Regions from separate parts of the Terribacillus jepli genome, predicted to be linked through region 1. Evidence: riboswitches for the same ligand, from Rfam matches in the RefSeq annotation. Region 1 holds a riboswitch; each other region holds the start of a gene.
What was found. Region 1 has a riboswitch for S-adenosylmethionine ahead of AB1K91_RS12360 (LLM class flavin-dependent oxidoreductase). Riboswitches for the same ligand answer to the same signal wherever they lie in the genome.
Positions count from the first base shown of each region.

Region 2: it holds a riboswitch for S-adenosylmethionine, as region 1 does, so the genes downstream of both, AB1K91_RS11860 (iron-containing alcohol dehydrogenase family protein) here and AB1K91_RS12360 (LLM class flavin-dependent oxidoreductase) in region 1, are expected to answer to the same signal.
Region 3: it holds a riboswitch for S-adenosylmethionine, as region 1 does, so the genes downstream of both, AB1K91_RS15960 (homoserine dehydrogenase) here and AB1K91_RS12360 (LLM class flavin-dependent oxidoreductase) in region 1, are expected to answer to the same signal.
Region 4: it holds a riboswitch for S-adenosylmethionine, as region 1 does, so the genes downstream of both, AB1K91_RS02830 (methionine ABC transporter ATP-binding protein) here and AB1K91_RS12360 (LLM class flavin-dependent oxidoreductase) in region 1, are expected to answer to the same signal.

Region 1 is NZ_JBFEGH010000010.1:84,831-89,295, forward strand. It holds gene AB1K91_RS12350 (NAD(P)-dependent oxidoreductase) at 1-538, opposite strand, end outside; gene AB1K91_RS12355 (LLM class flavin-dependent oxidoreductase) at 642-1,649, shown strand; SAM riboswitch class I at 1,698-1,809, shown strand; gene AB1K91_RS12360 (LLM class flavin-dependent oxidoreductase) at 1,913-2,932, shown strand; gene AB1K91_RS12365 (NUDIX hydrolase) at 3,005-3,595, shown strand; gene AB1K91_RS12370 (aminopeptidase) at 3,633-4,465, opposite strand, start outside.
Region 2 is NZ_JBFEGH010000009.1:143,148-147,612, reverse strand. It holds gene AB1K91_RS11870 (MBL fold metallo-hydrolase) at 1-1,047, shown strand, start outside; gene AB1K91_RS11865 (pyridoxal phosphate-dependent aminotransferase) at 1,088-2,266, opposite strand; SAM riboswitch class I at 2,373-2,475, shown strand; gene AB1K91_RS11860 (iron-containing alcohol dehydrogenase family protein) at 2,554-3,648, shown strand; gene AB1K91_RS11855 (carbon-nitrogen family hydrolase) at 3,645-4,427, shown strand.
Region 3 is NZ_JBFEGH010000016.1:9,524-13,988, forward strand. It holds gene thiO (glycine oxidase ThiO) at 1-398, shown strand, start outside; gene thiS (sulfur carrier protein ThiS) at 395-598, shown strand; gene AB1K91_RS15950 (thiazole synthase) at 604-1,368, shown strand; gene AB1K91_RS15955 (ThiF family adenylyltransferase) at 1,368-2,378, shown strand; SAM riboswitch class I at 2,450-2,545, shown strand; gene AB1K91_RS15960 (homoserine dehydrogenase) at 2,631-3,794, shown strand; gene AB1K91_RS15965 (DUF2292 domain-containing protein) at 3,970-4,107, shown strand; gene AB1K91_RS15970 (zinc ribbon domain-containing protein) at 4,249-4,465, shown strand, end outside.
Region 4 is NZ_JBFEGH010000002.1:89,999-94,463, reverse strand. It holds gene gcvH (glycine cleavage system protein GcvH) at 1-277, shown strand, start outside; gene AB1K91_RS02845 (toprim domain-containing protein) at 410-760, shown strand; gene AB1K91_RS02840 (thioredoxin family protein) at 839-1,078, shown strand; gene AB1K91_RS02835 (hypothetical protein) at 1,162-1,491, shown strand; SAM riboswitch class I at 1,552-1,653, shown strand; gene AB1K91_RS02830 (methionine ABC transporter ATP-binding protein) at 1,750-2,772, shown strand; gene AB1K91_RS02825 (methionine ABC transporter permease) at 2,765-3,433, shown strand; gene AB1K91_RS02820 (MetQ/NlpA family ABC transporter substrate-binding protein) at 3,449-4,276, shown strand.

The DNA of each region.
Region 1 (4,465 bases):
GAGACTGGACGAGCAGCATATTCACCGCCAGCTTAGTAGCTGAGCCGTTACCGTTGGCGCCCATATGCTGGATGCTTTGTCCCATTTTCTCAAGCAGTGGGGTGATCTCTTTGACATCTTGTGCATCACCGCCGACAAGGAAATGCAGCTTGCCCTGCTGAGCAGGTGCCTTGGAACCCGAAACGGGTGCATCGACAAAGCGGATTTGGTGTGCGCGGGCAGCTTCAGCCATTTCTTTGGTGAATGCTGGCTTGACAGTGCTGACATCCACCCAGAGGCTACTTTCCTTCATGCCGCTGAAAAGCCCATCTTCGCCATAAGCAACTGCTTGAACAGCTTGTGGGTCTGTCAGCATCGTAAATACGATATCAGCTTGTTCTCCGACTTTCCGAGGTGATTCTGCCCAGATGGCACCTTTGTCCAATAATGCCTGTGCTTTTTCTTTTGTACGATTATATACAACTAATTGTTCGCCCTTTTCGAGCAGATTTGCAGCCATGTTTTGTCCCATGATTCCTAATCCGATAAACCCGATCATATGAGCACCATCCTTTTTATTCAGTCATTTCTAGCATACAGAAAAACGGATTGTTTTTAAAAGTCTTTCGCACAGGATATGATAAAAAGAAGGAGTGAAGAGAATGAAGCTTAGTATATTGGATCAATCCCGTATGAAAGAAGATGGCAGTGCGATAAAAGCTTTGGAAGAAACGGTACGGCTGGCCGAACTCGCCGATCAGCTTGGCTATACGCGTTTCTGGGTGTCCGAGCATCACGCTGGCAGCCTGGCCCATAGCAGTCCCGAGCTTCTGATGGGGCATCTTGCTGCTAAAACATCACGCATCCGTATCGGCTCAGGCGGCGTCATGCTGCCTCATTATAGTGCGTATAAAGTAGCTGAGAATGCAAGATTGCTTGAAGCGCTTCATCCTGGAAGGATCGATCTGGGTATCGGAAGAGCGCCTGGCGGGATGCCGGCAGCGAAAAGAGCACTGCAAGAGCATAAGGTGATGCCTGAGGATTGGTATGATCGGCAAATACGTGACTTGCTTCATTATTTGAATATAAGAATAGAAGAAAAACATCGCTTCGGCGACTTGATCGCGATGCCAGATATCAACACGGCTCCGTCAGTCTGGCTGCTGGGCGGCAGCGCGGGCAGTGCAGGTCTAGCAGCATATCATGGAATCGGGTTCGCTTATGCCCAATTCATACGTGGAGAAAAAGATGCAGCGGTGCTGGATATGTATCGGAAATCCTTCCGGAATAATGGACAGAACCCGCAAATGATGGTCAGTTTGTTTCTGTTTTGTGCAGAAACGACGGAGGCTGCAGAAGCACTGGCAAAAAGCCATGAAGTTGCATCACTGCTGCAGGAGCAGGGAAGACCTGTCAAAGGAATGCTGCGGCCGGAAACAGCAGCCGATTATAAGCTGTCTCCTTATGAAAAGGAGCGTCTGGAAGATAACCGTGCGACCATGGTAATCGGAACAGCTGCTGAAGTGCTTCAGCAACTGGAAGGGTTGGAAGATTATTATGGCGCGGAGGTTGAATTCATGCTGACAAGCCCTGTCTATGAAGAGAAAGCAAGACAAGATGGATTCCGTCTGTTGATGGAGGCATATCAGCGCCGCAGTTATTCTGTTTGAATCGGACACTGCTATTCTGGTATAGTGAAAGGTGACAATTCATAAGAAATCTTATAACGAGTGGCGGAGGGAAAGGCCCGATGAAGCCCGGCAACCCACTGCGGGAGGGCAGTCCTGCAGGAAGGTGCTACGACCTGCAGCAAAAGCTGCGTGATAAGATGACGACGGCTGCAAGTAAGAGCTTCTTCTCATCGAAGAAGCTTTTTTGGTAGATTTAATGTGTCGTTCGGTAGGATTTCCTATGTGTAAAAGGAGTAATAACAATGAAATATGCATACTGGCAGCCAGTTTCAAACAGCTGGCTGCGCCATGTGGAGGATGGGGGGGCTTTGAGCCTTATATGCGTTCAGGAAACAGCACATATGGCTGAAAACTTGGGTTTTGATGCCGTATTCCTCCCAGATACCTACTTATACCAAGGAAAAAATGTCGATCAGAAGCTGGACTTTTGGAAAACGGCTGGAGCTATTGCCGAAGCAACAAATAAATTGCATATCATGGCAGCTGTCCGGCCAAGCATCGATCAGCCTGCAGAAGCCGCCAGGCAGGCGGTGAAGATAGATGAAATCAGTAATAGCCGGTTTTCCCTGGCAGTCGTTTCTTTCCTGCGTGAGGAGGAAAGAAAGCGGCAAGCAGGCGATATTGAGGGAACGGAGGAGTTCTATCTTCAAACAGAAGAATTCTTCGAGGTGCTGCGGGGAGTTTGGACTGCTGGCAGTTATACTTATGATGGACTGTATTATCAAGTAGAACATGTCGATTATTCGTCGGCGGGGAGTAAAAAGGGGATTTCGCCGTTATATGCAGGCGGAGAAAGCGACTACCTGCGCCAGACGATTGCCGAGACGTGTGATGCGTATGTCATGAAGGGCGGCACCGTGCAGGAAGTGGCCAGCATGATTGCCGATATGCAGATCCGCCGCGAAGCAGCTGGCAAGTCCGCGTTTACGGAGTTCGGTATGACAGCTTACGTCATATGCCGGGAAACAGAGGAAGAAGCTATCCAAGAATGGGAGCGTATCACCAGTGCGGACTATGAAGCCTATGTAACGGAAGAGGAGCTTGCACAAAAAAGCCAAATAAGTGATGATGCTGTTGCCGCTAGGGGGCTGCGACCGAACTTGGTCGGTACACCGGTTCAGATTGCACAGCGTATATTAGCTTATGAGCATGCTGGTGTCAGTCTCCTGCTGCTTCAGTTTTCGCCGCATAAGCAAGAGATGGAACGTTTCGCGAAAGAAATCATGCCATTGGTGGAAGAAATGCGCGAAAATTCCATTTGATTGGAAGTATGCGGTAGACAATCCATATGTTATCGCGTACATTAGAAAAAAAGAGTAAGTATGGGGGAAACTATGGAGCTATTGACGATTTTCGATGAGCGGCATCGGGAAATTGGCGTAAAAGAAAGACAGGCAGTCCATCGTGATGGTGACTGGCATGAGACTTTCCACTGCTGGTTCGTGGAACACGATGGTACAGAACTATACATTTATCTACAGCAGCGATCTTTCAATAAAAGTGAATTTCCCGGGAAATACGACATTACCGCAGCTGGTCATCTGGAAAGCGGCGAAACGCCCGTGGTAGGTGGCTTACGTGAGGTGCAAGAAGAATTGGGTGTCACACTTGAGGAAAGCGACTTATTCTATAAAGGTATCATCCAAGAAGAACTATTCGCCAAGGATTTAGTCGATCGGGAGTTCTGCCATCAGTTCTTTTATTATTTAGAGGAATTGCCGGATATTTTGCTGAATGAAGAAGTGGTTCAGATTGTCCGGATGCGGGTGAATGATCTGGAGAAACTAGTCGAGGGAAAAGCAGGGACAGCGGAAGCGGAAATTGTCGCTGGAGCTCCCCATCAGCGAATCGAGGTTACCCGCGAAGCGCTTTGTCCTCATCAGCTCGATTATTATCGGGAAGTCATCATGATCTGCCGTACATAGAAAAGGAGCAGCTATTGCTGCTCCTTTTCTTCTATCATCAGAAAGCCCAATTTCCTTTTTCGAAAATCTGTTCGACTTTGCCATCCGCTGTTTCGCCTGTAATGGATAGTTCTCCAGAACCAACCATGAAGTCAACATGTGCCAGACTGTAGTTGAAACCAATTGTTTTTAACTCTTCTTTCGATTTGCTGCGGGCATTTTTCACGCACATGCCGATTGCTTGTCCAAGTGCCAAATGACAGGATGCATTTTCATCGAATAATGTATTATTGAATACGATTCCGGATTGGGAAATCGGTGATTGATGGGGCACAAGCGCAACCTCGCCCAGGAAGCGGGCGCCTTCGTCGGTTTCCAGCAGGTTTTTCAACGTGTCGTAGCCTTTTTCCGCTGTGAAATCAACAACTTTCCCTTGCTCAAAAGTGAGGGAAAAGTTCTCAAGCAAAGTGCCTGCATAATTCAGTGGCTTTGTGCTGCTAACCGTTCCGTTCACCCCATTTTTCACTGGAATAGTAAATACTTCTTCTGTAGGGAGATTCGGTATATAGGTAGAGCCATCTTCTTTCATGAATTCTGCACAAGTCCAGAAGGATTCCGGATGCAGCTCAATCGTCAAATCGGTTCCAGGACCCGTATAATGCAGCTTGCGATAGTCACGTGCATTCAAATGGTCGGCGTTTTTCTTCATTGCTTCGACATGCTGTTCCCATAGCCCCACCGTATTTTCCTGATCGGAACGGGTAGTGAAGAAGATTGCATCCCATAGTTTATCGACTGCTGCTTGTCCCTTCGAATCAGGAAAAACAGATTCCGCCCATTCAACGGTCGGAACGGACGCAATGAGCCAGTTTATCCGGCCATTCGTTTTGT
Region 2 (4,465 bases), on a different contig from region 1:
GATGTGCAAGACTGGGCGATTGTTGCCGACAGTGTTAAGCGATATGATATTCCGTTTGCTGCCATCAAAGCTGATCCAAATGATGTCTGCAACCAGCTGCCAAAAGATGAGCCTGTTTATGTGATGTGCTATCGGGGCAAATCAGCTCAGACCGCCGTCTCGCTTTTAGAGTCGGCTGGAATGGTCAATAGTGTACATGTAGTCGGCGGTATGCATGCATGGGGAGAAACGATCAGTCCACGCAAGATTGGCGATCTCACTTATGGGGGGGCAATTTACCAGTTTATGCGCATCGGGAAAGGCTGTCTTTCCTATATGATCGTCTCAGGTGACGAAGCAGCCGTAGTGGATCCAGCCAGATTCACGGAAGTTTATGTTTCTTTTGCAAAAGAGAATGGCTGGGAAATCAAACAAGTACTTGATACCCATCTCCACGCCGATCATTTATCCGGCGGGCAGAAGATCGCAGAGGAAACCGGGGCAACTTACTGGTTCCCTGCTGATGATGGGAAAGAAGCAAAATTCAGCTTTTCCCCGTTACAAGACGGGATCGACATACCGTTCGGCAAGCCTGAAGAGGGCATGCGCTGTGTTGCCTCACCAGGTCATACAGAAGGAAGCATCAGTTTTGTCGTTGACGACACGTACTTACTATCCGGGGATACGCTCTTTACCGAGTCGATCGGGCGCCCAGATTTGGCGGGTCAAGCAGAACAATGGGTACAAGATCTGCATAACACTTTATATGAAAAATATCCATTATTATCCCTGGACTTGATTGTCCTGCCTTCCCATTTCTCCGAGCTTACAGAAATCGGAAGTGACGGCACCGTCCAAGCACGCATGGAAGACCTGTACAGAAAAAATCCAAGACTACAGCTGCAGGATGCAGGCGAATTTGCCTCCTCCGTTTTGGAAAGCATTCCTGAACAGCAGCCGAATAGTTATCAGCTGATTCGAGAAGCCAACCAAGGAAAAGCGACGATAGACGGCGCAGACGAAGCCGATATCGAATCCGGCCCCAATCGCTGCGCAGTGACCAGCTGACAGACAAAAGAGCCAGTCCCTTTCCGTGACTGGCTCTTTCTTATGCTTTTGAAAAGATACCGAGTTTTTCGATTCGCTTTGCAGCTTCCAGCAATCTTTCTTCTGTATCCAATAGACCCGCTCGGACGTATCCTTCTCCATATTCCCCAAATCCATTGCCCGGCGCGACCGCAACATGTGCCTTTTCGAGTAGCAGATCAGCGAATTCCTCGGATGTGTAACCATGCGGAACTGGCAGCCAAACGAAGAAGGTTCCTTTTGGTTCGGGTACATCCCAGCCGATTGCACGCAAATGGCCAATGAAAGCATCTCTTCTGCTTTCGTACGTATGGACGAGCTCTTCCACGCATGTCTGGTCTGTAGTCAACGCGTAAGCAGCTGCTTCTTGCATGCCGCCGAATAAGCTTACGTAAACATGATCCTGGATTAAATTGATGCTTTCAATCACAGATGCATTACCGACTGCAAACGCGATGCGCCAGCCGGCCATATTATACGTTTTGGATAAGGTGTACATTTCAATGCCGACTTCCTTGCTGCCTTCGGATTGCAGGAAGCTCTGCGGTTTTTCCCTGTCGAAGCCAAGTGCACCATAAGCAAAATCATGCAGCACACAGATTTTATGTTCCTTCGCCAGCTCCACTGTTCTATCAAAGAACTTCTGATCCGCTGTTGCTGCAGTCGGATTGTTCGGATAGTTGAGGAACATCAGCTTTGCTTCTTCCAGATCACCAGCTGGAATAGCACCATAGTCAGGCAGGAATTCATTTTCAACAGTTAATGGCATGAGCGATGTCCGTGCTTGGGCAAGTTCAATACCGGACATATAATCCGGATACCCCGGATCCGGGAGCAGTGCCAAGTCACCTGGATTCAACAAACATTGACTGATCTCCACCAAACCTGTTTTAGAGCCGAACATGATGGCTACTTCTGTTGCAGGATCTAACTTCACACCGTATTCCCGGTCATAAAATTCACAGACTGCCTGCTTAAGAAAATCAAAGCCTCTGAATGGTGAATATTTATGATAAGCCGGATTATCAGAGGCTTCTTTTAATTTATCTACGATATGCTGCGGCGTCGGCAAATCAGGATTCCCCTGTCCAAGCTTGATGATATCGTGGCCCTCTTTTTCCAGCAGGCTTACTTTATGTACTAAGCCGGCAAAAAACTGCTCCGGCAATCGTTTCAATGCATCCGAAAACGGAAAATCCATCTTACTCACTCTCCTGTTGTGTCGCGCTTCCTATTCTGACTATTACCAATCTTGACAGTGTTGGAAATAGAATGCGATAATGAACAAATCATACATGAATCACACACTCTTATCAAGAGAAGGCGGAGGGAATTGGCCCTATGAAGCCCGGCAACCGGTGCATTTGCACACGGTGCTAATTCCAACAGCGAGACGCTGAGGGATAAGGGGATGAAGACACACGCCTTTCCCTCTTCCATATTCGTCTGGAAGAGTTTTTTTATGTAAAAATTCAATGAGGTGACAACATGACCATCAACATAAAAGGCGCCCCGAACTATTACGTCTGCGAGGATAATATATTGGAAAGCCTACCAGCACGGCTATCCGAATTGAACTGGACCAATGGTTTGCTTATTCACGGGGATGCATCATGGAAAGCAGCTTCCCCATTCTTGGATCCGATCGATTTACCAGTGAAACGGATTGCTTACAACGGCCAATGCACACATGCAGAAGCAGCTCGATTAGCAGGTATCGCAGCCGGCGAAGCTGCTCAATTCATAATCGGTGTGGGCGGCGGAAAAGTGTTGGATACTGCCAAAGCTGCTGCCAATGATGCAGGACTTCCGGTCATCCTGATTCCGACAATCGTATCCAACTGTTCCCCATGGGCCTCACTAAGTGTGTTCTATGATGAAGAGGGAAATTTCGTCGAATACACGGTCTTCCCGCGCAGCACCTTCATGCTGCTAGTTGAACCGAAATTGCTGCTCACGACACCTACACCGTATCTGATTGCGGGAATTGGGGACACATTGGCTAAATGGTATGAAGCGGATGCCCTTACCGAAAACATGACTGATCAGCCGCTTGCTGTTCAAATAGCCCGCAATGCCGCTAAGCTATGCCGGGATATCCTCATTGCCGAAGGAGATGCAGCAATTTGTTCCTTGCAGAATAAGCAAGCGGATAGTGCATTTCTGCGTGTTGCAGAAACAATCATCATGGCAGGCGGCATGGTCGGCGGATTCGGAGATGAATATGGCCGCATAGCTGGTGCTCATTCCATACACAATGGACTGACAAGACTTGCCGAAACACATGAGCAGCTGCATGGGAATAAGGTAGCTTACGGTATTCTAGTACAGCTGGCACTGGAGGATAAATTTGAGGAGATCCGGACTTTGCTTCCAATTTATCGGAAGCTCGGATTGCCAACTATACTGAAAGAGCTCGGCGTAAAAGAGAATGTGGATAAGGCGATGAAAATTGCTGCAGACGGTGCAGTTGCACCAGGAGAATCCATTCATTTCATGCATGTTTCTTCTTTGGAACAAGTAGTAGATGCCATGCAAAGTGTGGAGACCTTCGTTGCAGCAAATCAGGGAGTGACACAATGAAACTTGCATTGATCCAGCATGATATTGTTTTTGGTGACCCCCAATCCAATTATAGAAGAATGGAAGCATTGATACATGAGGCGCAGGAAAAAGCCGATGTCATTGTGCTGCCGGAGCTTTGGACAACCGGTTATGATCTGACAAGGCTTGATTCCATCAGTGATGCTGACGGAGAAACGACGAAACGCTTCATCAGCAGGCTGGCTAAAGCGCATCAAATATATATTGTCGCTGGTTCCATCGCGAAAAGTACTGAAACAGGCGTCTACAACACGATGCTTGTCTTCGGGCCAGCAGGTGAACTGCTCCATGAATACGATAAGGCTCATTTGTTCCGGCTAATGGATGAAGAGAAGTTCCTCTCCCAAGGTGACAGATCCGCCTCCTTTTCCATTGGAAATAAACGAGCAGCCGGTGTCATCTGCTACGACATCCGTTTTCCGGAATTCATCCGCACGCATATGATAGGTGATCAGCAAGTATTATTCGTCGTCGCCGAATGGCCAAAGCAGCGGCTCGATCACTGGCGCGCACTCCTGCTCAGCCGGGCAATCGAAAACCAATGTTTTGTAGTTGCTTGTAATCGCTCCGGAAGTGATCCAGCAAATGACTTTGCCGGGCACAGCCTGATCATCGGGCCGTGGGGTGAAATCATCGCTGAAGCCAAAGAGGAAGCGACCATCCTTTATGGCGAAGCAGATCTCGACCAAGTGGCTGACGTACGAAGTCGCATTCCCGTATTCCAGGACAGGCGCCCGTCCATCTATGACGTGCAGTGATATTTTGACAATGTTATGACAAGTTCTCCCGGGCAGTG
Region 3 (4,465 bases), on a different contig from region 1:
TCCATGATCAGCATTACATTGTTCCGCGAAACAATAACGAGCTGATCATCGGTGCGACGAAGGTCAGGGGTGATTGGAGTACAGAGCCGACTTTTGGAGGCATACAGACCGTCATGGAGAAAGCGAGGCAGATGCTGCCGGAGATAGATAAGATGCCGTTTCTCAGAAGCTGGGCTGGTCTCCGGCCTCAGACGATCGATGGCAAGCCGCTGATCGGGGAGCATCCGGAGATGAAGGGGTTGTTCATTGCCGCTGGCCACCAGCGCAATGGGATCCTGCTTGCTCCTGTTACAGGTAAGATGATCAGTGATTTGATTGACGGCAATACTGTCCCTGAAGAATGGACGAAAGCTTTTCGAGTCAACCGACTGCATACTGGTGAGGAGGTACGGATGTGAGCATTCAACTGAATGGCAGGCAGCATGAATTATCCGCGGATATCCAGAATGTCGCGCAGCTGTTAGGATCACTTTCATTGGAAAACAGGATTGTGATAGTCGAACTGAACAAGGAAATCATCAGCAAATCTGCATATGCAGATCAGCCAATCAGAGATGGCGATAAAGTCGAACTGATCCATTTTGTAGGAGGAGGATGAACGAGATGTTACAAATTGCAGATAAGACATTTGCTTCCCGTTTGTTGTTGGGAACAGGCAAATACCCGTCCTTTGAGGTGCAAAAAGAGGCCGTGGCTATATCAGAAGCAGAGATACTGACATTTGCAGTGCGTCGGATGGATATTTTCGAGGCATCCCAGCCGAATTTCCTCGAACAGCTTGATTTAGAACGGTATACCTTGCTGCCGAATACGGCGGGGGCTAAAACGGCCGAGGAGGCTGTCCGTATCGCCAAGCTGGCAAAAGCCTCTGGTTTATGCGATATGGTAAAGGTGGAGGTGATCGGCTGTGATAGGACATTGCTTCCCGATCCAGTCGAAACACTGCGTGCATCCGAAATGTTATTGGCGGAGGGTTTCATCGTCCTGCCATACACATCCGATGACGTTGTATTGGCCAAGCGGCTTGAAGGTTTGGGAGTCCACGCTATTATGCCAGGTGCATCGCCGATTGGTTCAGGAAACGGAATCATCAATCCTTTCAATCTTCGTATGATCGTGGAACAGTGCAGTGTACCAGTGATTGTCGATGCGGGCATTGGCTCTCCAAAGGATGCCGCTTACGCAATGGAGCTCGGAGCGGATGGAGTCCTGCTGAATACGGCAGTTTCCGGAGCTCAAGACCCTGTTAAAATGGCGCATGCAATGAAGCTGGCAATCGATGCGGGCAGAATGGGGTTTGAAGCAGGCAGGATTCCTGAGAAGAACTATGCTGTAGCAAGCAGTCCGACGGAAGGGTTGTTTACTTGATGCGGGATCGTTATCGGAAGCAGGAATTGTTTATCGGCAAGGAAGGGCAGACGCAGGTGGGGAAAAGTAAAATTGTCTTGATCGGTATGGGGGCATTGGGCTCTGCTTCTGCAGAGATGCTTGTCCGTGCGGGCATCGGGGAGCTGGTACTCATCGATCGCGATTATGTCGAACTTCATAACCTCCAGCGCCAGCAGCTGTATACGGAAGAAGACGCTGCTGCCTATTTGCCGAAAGCATCTGCTGCGGCAAAGCGGCTAAAGGCAATAAATCAGCATGTAAAGCTGCAATCGGTGATTGAAAATGTCGATCATCATAATATCGAACAGCTGATGGAAGGTGCAGATGTGATTCTGGATGCTACAGACAATTTTGAGACACGCTTGCTTGTCAATGATGCAGCGTTGAAGCATGGTATTCCTTACTTATATGGGGCTTGTGTCGGAAGCTATGGGGTGACGTGTCCGGTACTTGCCAACGGAGATGCCCCGTGTTTGCATTGTCTCTTGGAGCAGCTGCCGCAGCAAAGCGAAACATGTGATACGGCAGGGATCATCGGTCCGATTGTCCAATGGGTGGCAGCTGTGCAAGTGACGCAGGCGTTGCGGCTTTTATCCGGTCAAAAAGTTAAAGCGGAGTTATGTGCGTTTGATATTTGGACGGCTGATTATTCAAGGGTAGATGTACGAGGTCTGCGGGATTCGAGCTGTCCTAGCTGCGGCACACATGCAGTGCTGCCCTTTTTGAATGGAGCTGAACAGACAAGGCTCGATGTATTATGCGGCAGGGAGGCTGTTCACATACGGCCCGGTGCCAAGAAATCACTTGATCTGCCGGCTTTATCAAAAGAATGGGCCTCTTCGATCGATCATGTTGCTGCCAATGAACACCTGCTTGCCATTCAATACAGAGGTCACCGAATTGTGTTATTTGCTGATGGACGGGCAATCATCCACGGTGTAAATGATATTGTCCGAGCGCGTATCCTGTATGACAGCCTGGTCGGATAGTATTGTTAGAATTTTCAGTTGACGGTATGTCTTATTCATGCTAAACTCCTTCATAACAAACGAATACAAAACTCTTATCAAGAGCGGCGGAGGGACTGGCCCGATGATGCCCGGCAACCTGCAAGTTATCTTAGACTTGTATAGGTGCTAATTCCTGTAGATGAGAGAAGACACAGTGCGGTTACATTCGTCTCCCTGTCCTCTCAGGGGGACTTTTTTTATGCGGAAAAACATTCGAAGGAGGCAATATAGATGACAGCAGTTAAGATTGGATTGATAGGATACGGTACAGTAGGCAGTGCAGTGGGGCGGACGATACGATCCCATCAGGAGAATCTGCAGACCATTTTCGGGAAAGAAGTACAGGTGGCTGGAGTATTGGTACGGAATAAACAAAAATACACGCAGCAAGTCACAGCTGCACTGCTCACTGATGAAGCAGCGGAGCTTTTCGCAATCGAAGATCTTGATGTTATCATCGAAGCAAGTGTGGGTATCGAGCCTGCCTTCCGTTACTTGACTGAGGCGATCCATCGCGGCTGCCATATCATCACTGCGAATAAAGAGCTGATCGCGTCCCGAGGCGCGGAGCTGAAGCAATTGGCCAAGGAGAAAGGTGTGAGGCTTGAATACGAAGCAGCAGTCGCAGGCGGTGTCCCGGTGATCGGTACGCTGAAGCAGCTGCTCCATATCAACCGGGTTGTCAAAGTGGAGGCGATACTGAACGGCACCTCCAATTTCATTCTGACTGAGATGGCCGATAAAGGATTTGTATTTGAAGACGCACTGCGGCTTGCGCAGGAATCGGGATTTGCAGAGGCAGATCCTGCCAATGATGTGGATGGCTGGGATGCTTTTTATAAACTGATGGTCCTGAGTGATTTATTATTCGAGGCCCAGCCGGATTGGGAAAAAGTGACGCACAGGGGAATCCGTTCGGTTTCCGCACAGGATATCCAGGCAGCAGCTGAACAAGGATGGAAAATAAAGCACGTTGCCACGCTTGAAAATGCAAATGGAGAAGTCACTGCATCTGTCGAGCCGGTGGTTGTATCCGTTGATCATCCGCTCTACAGCGTCGATGGAGTAGATAATGCGGTTTGTATCGAGGGGGATCTGGTCGGCAAGCTGAAACTCCAAGGACCGGGTGCCGGTGCCCTGCCGACAGCCAGTGCCATCGTGGAGGATTTGGCTAATCTCGTTCATAACCGAAAAGAAGTCCTTGTAAAACGGGAAATCCGATTTACCGAGAAAAGCGGAACAGTACCTTTCGTCCATTTACCGACTGGTGAGACTGTTTATTTGCATGCAGAACATGTAGAAGCTGATGGACGCTATTATCGGATTGCTGCCAGGACACCTGCTAAAGCAGGGCTTGATGTCCGCGGAGTCATCCAAACTATTCAGAAACGTTGACAGCTATAGTTTGAATCCGTCTACTCCTCATTCCCTAAGGCAGTTTTCCAGTGGTTCCAGTCCTGCAGCAGAGAGGGATTTACCGCGAGGGTTATTCAGGCAGCACATTACGAGCGCATCTTGGTCTGCCGGAACCGTCCTACCCTAAATAATCCGTGATGAAAGGATGATTGATGTGAGTAAGGAAAATGGAGAGAAATGGGAAGAAATCATCAAGAAAGTGGATGATCTGCAATATGGCACCGTCTTGATCACTGTACATGACAATGAAATCAAGCAGGCAGATATTACAGAAAAGATACGTTTCATTTGAAGGTATACGGGGGAAAGGGCATACGTCGCGTATGCCTTTTTTATGGATTTGTAAGAAGCACTGCCTCTTTTGTCCTATTTTCTGTATACTGAGGAAGTACATAGAGAAATGTGCAATTATTTGGTTAAGGGAGTAGATTTTATGGTTACTTGTCCGTCATGTGGACACGAGAATGCAGAAGGGAGTAAGTTTTGTGAAAAATGCGGTGCAGCTTTGCAGGGACAATCAATACAAAGTACCCGTAATACAGCTGCCGCAACTGCAGATAATGCCAAGGCTAATGAATATCTAGAAGCTACAAAAGAGGTTTCGTTATCATTCTTCCATTATTTTTCGGATGTGATCAAACATCCATTTA
Region 4 (4,465 bases), on a different contig from region 1:
GGATATCGTGTTCGTGGAACTTCCATCCGTTGGTGATGAATTGAAAGCGGACGAGCCATTTGGCAGTGTCGAATCTGTCAAGACAGTATCCGAGCTGTATGCTCCGATCAGCGGTAAAGTAGTGGCTGTGAACGAAGATTTGGATGACAGTCCCGAATTCGTGAATGAATCCCCATACGAGAAAGCATGGATGATCGTGGTGGAAACAGACGACGAAGCAGCTTATGAAAGCCTGCTTTCGGTTGAGGATTACGAAGGAAGAATCAAAGAGGATTAATTTTTGCTGCCCTTGTTGGCAAGGGCAGCGGTTTCCTTTCATATACTATGGCAAGCTTTATTGCTAAGCTGCCTTCATTCGGAGCGCGGGCAAGGAAGCAATCAAATATCGATCAGAATAGGTGATGCCAGTATGGGTGATGAACAAAAGGTCATTATCGTGGAAGGGCGCTCGGACAAAGAGCAGATTAAGAAAATCATCGATGAGGATGTGACGATCATCTGCACCAATGGTACATTGGGCATCGAGCGGCTGGAACAGCTGTTGTATGACTATGACTTGGATCACAAGCAAGTATATATCATGGTGGATGAGGACAGTGCTGGGCATAAGCTGAGGAAACAGCTGGCCCGAGAGCTTCCACATGCCCAGCATATCTACGTAGACAGAACCTATCGAGAGGTAGCGGCGACCCCGGCACCTGAATTGGCCACGGCCTTGCTTAGCAGAAGCATCATGGTGCATCCATTCTTCCTCGCCTGAAGAAAGAAGGGATGAATTATCAACGTCATCGAAAAAGAGGTCCAGGGAGTCATCGGGCAGGAACAGGCAAGGATATTTGTGCACACGCCGTTTTGCGGCACATGCCAGCTTGCCGAAAAAATGCTCCTGACAGTCGAGACTGTGACGGGCCAGGAATATTATCATAAACTGAACGCCTCTCTATTTCCTGATTTCATGCAGGAATATCAGATTGAAAGCGTCCCTTGTCTCATTATCTTCAAACAAGGAAAAGTTCAGGAAAAAATATATGCGTTTCATTCCGTCCAGCATATGCTGGCGAAAACGCTGGATGAATAAACAGCTTTCCAAATGGAAAGCTGTTTTTTCTTGCAGGAAATTTGGTGACTTGGAGCCAAATACAAAGCAAGGGGGGATGGAGCATGATCATCGAAGAATTGAAAAAGCTCAAGCAACAGATCGAAGCTAGGGAGGATCTGTTGCCTTTATGCAACGACAAACGGCTGAAGGTCTTCATTGAATGGGAAGATGACCATTTCGATTTGCATATTGATAGAAGCAGTCTGACGACACCAGCTTCAAAGCCTTATGGATTTTTGCATATTCGTACAGATGAACAGACACTTCATCAGCTCCTTGCCGGCGAGGTCCAGCTTCGCAGTATATGTAACAGGCAAGTTGTGGAAGGGGATTACCAGCATATTCTTCTTGTGGAAGCTCTCTTGTTTCTGGGAGCCGGAGCCAGACTGTAATATATGTTGACAGAACTTTGTACTAGTGCTAAACTCCTTTTTAGCAATCATATATAAAAACTCTTATCCAGAGTGGCGGAGGGACTGGCCCGATGAAGCCCGGCAACCACAGGTTTTCCTGTATGGTGCCAATTCCTGCAGGGAAACCTGTACAGATGAGAGAACAATTTTCGCACATAAAACCGCGTCTTTTTGTTCTCATGACAAAAAGACGCTTTTTTATATTTGCAGAGCAACACGAGGAAGGAGGAGCGGATATTGATCACCATCAAAAACCTCTCCAAAATATATCGCACAAAAAAACAGAATATTACAGCAGTCGATCAGCTTGACCTCACGATAGAGTCTGGTGAGATTTTCGGTGTGATCGGGTATAGCGGCGCTGGTAAAAGTACCTTCGTACGCTTGTTGAACCGTCTCGAAGAACCGACTGCCGGTGAAATAATCATCAATGGCAAGGACATCGTCAAACAGCATAAAAATGAACTCCGACTTGCCAGACAAGAAATAGGGATGATTTTTCAGCACTTCAATTTGCTGTGGTCCCGTACGGTACACCAGAACATCGCCTTTCCGTTGGAGATAGCAGGTGTGCCAAAGAAAGAAAGAAAAACCAAAGTCGATCGATTGATTGAACTGGTCGGATTGAAAGGACGCGAAAATGCCTATCCATCACAATTAAGCGGCGGACAGAAGCAGCGGGTCGGCATTGCAAGAGCGCTCGCTAACGATCCAAAAGTGCTGCTATGTGATGAAGCGACATCAGCATTGGACCCGGAAACGACAGATAGCATCCTTGATTTGCTGGTAGACATCAACAAACGGCTTGGTTTGACCATCGTAATGATTACGCACGAAATGAACGTAATCCGCAAAATCTGCCACCGTGTTGCCGTAATGGATACAGGCAAGGTCGTGGAAGCAGGCGACGCAGCGCATGTATTCCAAAATCCGCAGCAAGCGATCACGAAGCGCTTTGTTCAGCAGCTTGATGGAAGTGAGCAATATGAATCCTTATCGGCGGCCGCGCTGAAAGAAGGGTCAGGAACGATCGTGAAGCTTTCCTTCTCCGGCGAAAATGTCAACCAGACAGTTGTCAGCCATACTGCGAAACAATTCGATGTGGATATCAATATCCTTCAAGGGAATGTACTGCAGACACAAACCGGTGCAGTCGGAAGTCTGTTTTTGCAGCTTGTGGGCAGTGAAGCGGAAGTGGAGAAGGCACTGGACTTCATCCGCAGTGCAAATGTGAAAGCGGAGGTGCAGGAACTTGTTTGAGAAATGGTTTCCGAATGTAGATATAGCAGATTTGAACACAGCCATCTACGAGACATTCTATATGACGATCCTATCTTTGATCGGTACTTTCATCATCGGCATCATCCTTGGACTTTTACTTTATCTGACTAGTAAAGGGAAGCTGTGGGAAAACAAAATCGTCTATTGGATCGTGGCGGCGGTAGTCAACGTATTCCGTGCCATTCCATTCATCATCCTGATTTTGCTGCTGTTCCCATTCACCGATTTTATCGTCGGCACGATCCGCGGACCGGAGGCAGCATTGCCTGCACTTATCATCGGGTCTGCACCTTTCTATGCGCGGCTTGTGGAGATTGCGCTGAAAGAAGTGGACAACGGGGTAATTGAAGCTGCCAAGGCAATGGGTGCGAAAAACAGTACGATCATGTTCAAGGTATTGCTGAAAGAATCCATGCCGGCGCTTGTCTCAGGTATTACGGTAACAGCGATCGCCCTTATCGGATCTACAGCAGTAGCTGGTGTGATCGGCGCAGGCGGATTAGGCGATTTCGCTTACTTCTACGGTTTCCAGCGCCGGCAGTTCGATGTCGTATTCATCTGTACGCTATTGATTGTCATCGTGGTATTCGTCTTCCAATTTATTGGAGACTTGATTTCAAATAAATTAGATAAACGATAAAGGAGAGGGATTCAATTGAAAAAGGCATTATTAGTCATTTTATCGGCTGTTTTCATGGTATTCCTGGCAGCTTGCGGTTCTTCCGATAGCGGCTCAGGCGATGAAGAAACAACAACAATCAAAGTGGGCGCTTCCAGCACACCACACGCAGAAATTCTTGAAGAAGCAAAACCGCTTTTGGAAAAAGAAGGAGTCGATCTTGAAATTGAAGAGTATCAGGATTATGTCCTTCCCAACGACGATTTGGCCAATGGCGACCTGGACGCTAACTACTTCCAGCATATCCCTTACTTGGAGACTTCCAATGCAGATACTGGATATGATTTGATCAGCCTTGGCGGTGTTCACTTGGAACCAATGGGCGTTTACTCTAAAAACATCAAGAAAATCGATGATATCAAAGATGGCACAGAAGTACTCATGGGTCGTAACGTAGCCGAGCAAGGACGTGTGCTATCCATCTTCCAAGAAGAAGGTCTTATCAAGATCAAAGATGGCGTCGAGCCTGTTGATGCAACTTTCGATGATATCGCAGAAAATCCAAAGAACTTGAAGTTCAGCATGGAAGTTGATCCTGCCTTCTTGCCGGATACGTACGAATCCGAAGAAGACGCATTGGTCGTCATCAACACGAACTATGCTTTGCAGGCAAATCTTAAACCTTCCGAGGATGCATTGATTCTTGAAGGCACAGACTCTCCATATGCAAACATCGTTGCTGCTCGTGCCGAGGATAAAGATAACGAAGCATTGCAGAAATTGATGGACGTGCTTCATTCTGATGAGATCAAACAATTCATCGAAGAGAAGTACGATGGTTCCATTCTCCCTGTCGATGAATAAGAAAGACCATTCTCATGCCTTTGCTGGTATTCTCAGCAAAGGCATTATTTTTGGCTTGAAATGGAAGTGTGATACAATAGGACAAGACCATGTTAAAACTGTGTTTTTATCTAGTAAAAAAGTTGATAATGGTCGAACAATGCTTTAAGATTATAATGAGAATAAATTGATAATGTGTTTAAATAACAT